Regions from separate parts of the Pseudobacillus sp. 179-B 2D1 NHS genome, predicted to be linked through region 1. Evidence: riboswitches for the same ligand, from Rfam matches in the RefSeq annotation. Region 1 holds a riboswitch; the other holds the start of a gene.

What was found. A riboswitch is a leader RNA that binds a small molecule or an ion and turns the genes downstream of it on or off. The one in region 1 is predicted to bind S-adenosylmethionine.
Region 2: it holds a riboswitch for S-adenosylmethionine, as region 1 does, so the genes downstream of both, ACH0BF_RS19325 (Na+/H+ antiporter NhaC family protein) here and ACH0BF_RS11170 (bifunctional homocysteine S-methyltransferase/methylenetetrahydrofolate reductase) in region 1, are expected to answer to the same signal.

The regions. Positions count from the first base shown of each region.
Region 1 is NZ_JBIQDP010000009.1:94,652-97,786, reverse strand. It holds gene ACH0BF_RS11180 (nitric oxide synthase oxygenase) at 1-384, opposite strand, end outside; gene ACH0BF_RS11175 (EamA family transporter) at 463-1,365, opposite strand; SAM riboswitch class I at 1,512-1,623, shown strand; gene ACH0BF_RS11170 (bifunctional homocysteine S-methyltransferase/methylenetetrahydrofolate reductase) at 1,711-3,135, shown strand, end outside.
Region 2 is NZ_JBIQDP010000023.1:49,231-52,365, reverse strand. It holds gene ACH0BF_RS19330 (ABC transporter ATP-binding protein) at 1-142, opposite strand, end outside; gene ACH0BF_RS19325 (Na+/H+ antiporter NhaC family protein) at 724-2,004, opposite strand; SAM riboswitch class I at 2,114-2,221, opposite strand; gene ACH0BF_RS19320 (glycerol dehydrogenase) at 2,899-3,135, opposite strand, start outside.

The DNA of each region.
Region 1 (3,135 bases):
CTGATGGTTCCAAATGCGAATGTCTTCCCGATGGGGTGAAGACGGACGAAAAACTGTAATAGTCGGACGAATTTTCCCTTGATTTGTCGCATATTCTACATGACGGCTGAGGGCTTCGAATATCTCTTTTTCTGTTTTAGCTTCTCGTTTATCGAACACGTGCAGCGTTTGCCAGAATAGCCGTCCGATGCAGCGATTACTATTGCGCCAGGCCATTTTCGCTCCATAGCTCAGTTCTTCATAAGTTTGAGTATAACTTTCTGTTCCCTCAATTTCTGTTTTGATCTCGTACAGCCGCGCTTTTATCTCTTCATCCGATTTGCCTAATTCCCGATAACAAACTGTGATAAATTCTTTTGCTTGCTTCCATAACTGTTTATTCATCTATTTCCCGTCCTGTAAGTAGCATTTACTCACAGTATATCATTGTTCTATTTTCGGCTTTGTGACAATTTGCGGAAATCAACTGCTGGAAAGCTGTTTCGGTCGGACTCTTCCATTCCTACGCAATTGCGGCACAGCAATCCCGATCAATATGAGCACAATGCCAGCCCCCTGTTCACCGGTTAAATGTTCACCCACAATGAACATAGCGCCAATCATCGCTGCAGGCAACTCTGCAGCACCTAAAATAGTGGCCATTCCTGAGTCAACATACGGGGTACCGAGCGCAAAGAGAACAACCGGTACAAGAACGCCCAACAGTCCGACAAGCAAACCATATTTCCACAAGCCCCCAGTCATCGTCCCATCTATTACAAAAGCTGGCGATACAAATAAACAAGCCGTTACCAGCCCACCAATAGAAATAACAAAGCTTTTTTGAATAGCCGGTACTTCTTTTCCTGTTTTTCCGCTAAAGAAAATGAACAATGCGAACGTTAAAGCGGCAAGGAAACCAGAAATAAAGCCCTTTGAATGGTCTGCCCAGTTGATTCCCTCTGAAGAAATTCCGGCGGCAAGCAGCGTTCCTGCCCATAAAAGGACAGCCGAGATGATCTTTGTGACAGATGGAAATGCCTTTAAATAAACGGATTCAATGAGAATCCCCATCCAAGTAAATTGAAAAAGCAGAACAATGGCGATTGAAGCCGATAGCTCTTGAATACTTGTTGCATAAAATACGCCTGTCAAACTTAATAAAACGCCGAGCCCAAGCAATGGTACTATTTGCTTAACCTGTAATTTTATGCGTTTGGTTATCATGAAAGGGATGATCATCAGCAAAAGTCCAAAGATATATTGTGAACCGGTCATCTGGCCAGCCGGGTATCCCGCATTCGTTGCCAGCTTGACGATTGAAGCTTGAAAACCATAACTGCATGCCCCTGCCAAAATAAATAATGAATAACGAAGCTGATTCAACCTGACTCCTCCTTTATCTCATAAAAGTATATCCCGCCTCCTTCTGTTCGACAATCCTCTGGGAATATTCAAAATTTTCTATTGACTAAATCCTCTTAAAGAGATATGATATGTTCAATTATCTTACTAATTGTATATAGGTATATTTCTTATCAAGAGAAGCTGAGGGGACTGGCCCTATGAAGCTTCAGCAACCAGCCGCTAGCGGGCCTAGGTGCTAAATCCAGCAAACTGTCTAATCAGTTTGAGAGATAAGAAGGATCAGACATTGACAATGTAAAGCCTTCTTAATTTAAGAAGGCTTTTTCTTATGATTAGAATAAAGTTACGGAAAGGAAGAACCACATGAAATTATTAGACCGGCTGCAAAACGAAGTGCTGACAGCTGATGGAGCCATGGGCACTCTCCTCTATTCCTACGGCATCGATTTTTGTTACGAGGAACTTAATATAGAAAAGCCAGAAATCATTGAAAAAATCCATCGCGAATATATAAAAGCAGGCGCGGATGTAATCCAAACGAATACATATAGCGCCAATGCTCTAAAGCTTGCAAGATATGGAATGGAGGACCGTGTACGGGAATTAAATAAAGCAGCCGTGCGGATAGCAAAAAAGGCGGCTTCCTCTGAAGAACGCTTCGTACTCGGGACCATCGGCGGCATCCGTGGAATCCGTAAAAGCAGCGCCTCCCTTGCCGACATTGAAGCGGCCTTTCAGCAGCAGGCAGAAGCCATCTTACTGGAAGAACCTGATGGCTTCCTTTTAGAAACGTATTATGACTTTGAAGAATTAACGACCGTTTTACAACTGCTTCGTCAACTTACAGATCTGCCAATTATTTCTCAAGTATCCATGCATGAACCTGGCATTCTACAAAACGGACTCTCGTTAAATCAGGCGTTCAATCAGCTCGAATCCCTCGGGGCAAACATTGTCGGCGTTAACTGCCGCCTCGGCCCTTATCATACAATCCAAGCATTTGAAGAGGTGACACTGCCTGAAAAAGCCTTTTTATCAGCCTATCCGAATGCAAGCCTTCTCGATGTAGAAGACGGCCGTATCGTCTATGAATCAGAGGCTGATTATTTTGGCCAGGCAGCCGTTCACCTTCGCAATGAAGGGGTCCGTCTTATTGGAGGCTGCTGCGGCACCACACCCAAACATATTGAGGCGGCCAAAAAAGCATTAGCTGGCCTTGCACCAATTACAGAGAAAAAGGTAATCGCCAGAAAGCCCATTATTATTAAAGAACCGACTCCTCCAGTGTTACCGCCGCTCCATGAGCAGGTAAAAAAAGAACGGACGATTATTGTGGAGCTTGATACTCCTAAACACTTGGATACTGCTGCTTATATTAAAGGAGCCACAGCCTTGCAGCAAACTGGCATGGCGGCTATTACAATGGCTGATAACTCGCTTGCTTCTCCACGTATCAGCAACTTAGCAATGGGCTCCCTGCTCAAAATGCAGCATCACATTCGCCCGCTTGTTCATATTACGTGCCGGGATCGGAATTTAATCGGCTTGCAGTCTCATCTTATGGGCTTGCATGCTCTAGGTCTTCACGATGTGCTGGCTATTACCGGTGATCCGACGAAAGTTGGCGATTTCCCGGGTGCTACTTCTGTTTACGACGTTTCAAGCATGGAGCTTATCCAATTAATTAAGCAACTGAATGAAGGAATTTCTTTTTCTGGAAAACCATTAAAACAAAAAGCTAATTTCTCCGTTGCAGCTGCATTTAACCCAAATGTACGTGTGCTCGAC
Region 2 (3,135 bases), on a different contig from region 1:
ATTTCCCAGCACCAGAAGGTCCCATGATGCCGATAAATTCTCCCTCTTTAATTTTCAAATCAATATCTTCTAATGCTTTATAAACATTTCCTTTTGTATCAAATATTTTTTGAACGTTTTTTGCTTGTAAAATGGTTTTCATTGATATGCCCTCCTTGTAACTAATGATGATTATAATTCCTAGACCTTACACCACCTTAATCCAAACCTTAAATAAACCTTAAAAATAAAAGCAAATCCTCATCTGGATTTGCTTTTATGGTTTCTATTAATTTTTCATCGGCATTTAATCTGTTATATCGTCAAATTAGAAGGTCCGTTTCCCTCTTTTATTATAAGGATGATCGTAACAAGGATAAATTATATAGGCCACATCCATTCCTTCACGCTGCTGCCTTCGAATCCGCTCCCGCTCTTCTTGTATGATCCATGCTAGCAAAAATGTTCGAAAATAATTTTTAGACTTAAACAAAGTGAAAAACAGCCTTTTTTGGATAAAAAAATAACCGTTCGTAAAAGTTTGACTTTTACAAACGGCATTTAAAGCGAAAGAGTAACACCCATAAATATGATTCCAGTTAAAATTCTAACTAAGTAAACTATCGAAAGGACGCAGTCAAATGTTCCAAACTTCAATGAATTCGAGAGCAATCACCGATATATTAAATATTTACCGCTTTAAACAAACGGAATAGGCTCTCCATTTGTTTAAAGTGGTGAAACTCAGACTTGCTTTTTTTTCGGGTATCCGATGAGGATAGCGATGATTCCGCAGATTCCTATAAGGATTGGATAGAAAGAGTATTGTACGATGCTCACTGGCGATATTCCGGCTACGCTTGCGGCTGCCAGGAATTGGGCTCCATACGGCAAAAGTCCTTGAATCACACAGGAGAAGATATCTAATATGCTCGCAGACTTTCGCGGCTCAATTTCATACTGATCAGCCATATTTTTTGCAAGCGGACCAGCAATTAAAATAGCAATCGTATTATTAGCCGTCGATAAATTCGTTAGGCCGACAAGACCGGCAATCCCAAATTCAGCACCCTTTTTCGATTTAATTCTTCTTGTTGCGAGGTGAAGCAGAAAGTCAATCCCGCCGTTAAACTTAATAACCTCCACCATTCCAGCTATTAATATCGCAAGAAAGGCCATTTCATACATGCTAGCCATTCCTTCGCCCATCTTTTGCAAAAGGCTCATTAAATGATAGCTGCCATCCGCTAAGCCAACAGCTCCAGCGAGAACAATTCCAAGTGCTAGCACAAGAAAAACATTCATTCCAGTTAACGCTAGAATAATGACTAAAACATAGGGAACAATTTTTACCCAATTATAGCTTAAATGTTCCACTTGCGCCGTTTCCCCCATTGTGATAGCCCCTAAAATAACACCCGTTACAATAGCTGCCGGCAGCACAATCCAAAAATTCACCTTAAATTTGTCCTTCATTTGTGCGCCCTGTGAACGAACGGCAGTAATGGTTGTGTCGGAAATAAAGGATAAATTATCGCCAAACATTGAACCGCCAATAATCGCCGCCATGACTAAAGCCATGGGAAGGTCAATATGCTCGCTTATCCCCACTCCAATTGGCGCCAATGCAACAATCGTTCCCATTGATGTACCCATGGATAGGGAGATAAAGCAGGCAATGACGAACAAGCCTACGACAAGCAAGTTTTGCGGAACAACCGCTAAAGCAAAGTTAACAGTAGAGTCCACTGCCCCCATGCCTTTTGCTACTTCTGAAAAGGCTCCCGCCAATAGAAAAATAACAACCATCAGCATCACATTTACGTTTCCTGCGCCCTGGCAAAAAATATCCACCTTTCGCCCAAAGGGTTCTTTTCGATTCATCGCCAGAGCCACAGCGCCCGAAATAGCAATGGCTACAATGACAGGGAAGGCGTAAAAATCACCTGTAATAACCCCTGAACCAATAAATAAAATTAAAAAAACAACAAATGGGATCAACGCCCATGGATTCCCTCTCTTCATTGTTCCACCTCCAAAAAATAAAATGGGACACGTCTTTTGCCCATTCTTTGCCTCGAAAAAAGACCTCATCTTGAACGACAAGAAGAGGCCTTATATCTATAAAACACTCCTCTTATCTATCAAGCCTTTGCTTGCTGGATTTGGCACAGCAACTTAATCACTAAGTTCCGTTGCCGAGATCTCATCGGGCCAGTCCCTCCATCTCTCTTGATAAGAAGAAAAAATCTTATTTTTTTGTCACAGCAACTAAAAGACTACATGATTTTTATTCCTTTATCAACAAAAAAATTATGGATATTTTTAAATGACGGATAGAAGATTATATGAGGACTTAAAAAGTATAGCTAATACTAGAAAATACAGGCCAGTGACAGTTATATCATCATTTTCGCATAATTTTTTACAAAGGGTGCCGTCAAAGGAACACGACTTTACAACGATAAATAAATCCTCCTGCTAAAAAGTTTAACATCTCCGTTTAATGATGTAGCCACCATAATGACTCCGGCTATTTCTTCCTCTGTGGCTTCTGCTCTTTTTGCTCCTTGGGAAGGCTATATTTGGAATGTTAATCTGATTTTGCATTAGAAAAAACCCACGCATTAAAAAAGAGGATTCAACATGCGCGGGTTTGCCTTAGAATAGACCTGCCTTTTATAGAAAAGAGGGATTAAAATATCATTGTTTACACTCAAAGATTTTATTCATACACGTAAAACGTTTTAAAGCTACTGTATTTGAAGCCTACGATTTAACATGATAGCTGCCTTTTGGCACAACTAACGGGGAGCTAAAATAAATAATATTGTATCTCGAATTTTTTTGCCAATTTCAGCTGCCTCTACTCGGGTTGTCTCGTTTAGCCTACTGGTACGCAGCCCATTTCAATCTTCTTCATATTCCTACTGGCGCACTCAGCTGGTCAACAGCTAGAATGCCATTTGCCACATCTTCAGCAGTAATGTCAGAGGATAAGTTCTTCATTGTTTCTCCTTCTTGAGTGGCGGCTTGGCCGACCTTCAGCAGATCTTCATAGGATACGTCCTCTAAGTGTAATTCTTTCAGTGTAGTAGGCAATCCCAGCTTGCGATAAAATGTGATATACCTGTGCAATTCCTCTTCCGGGTGAAA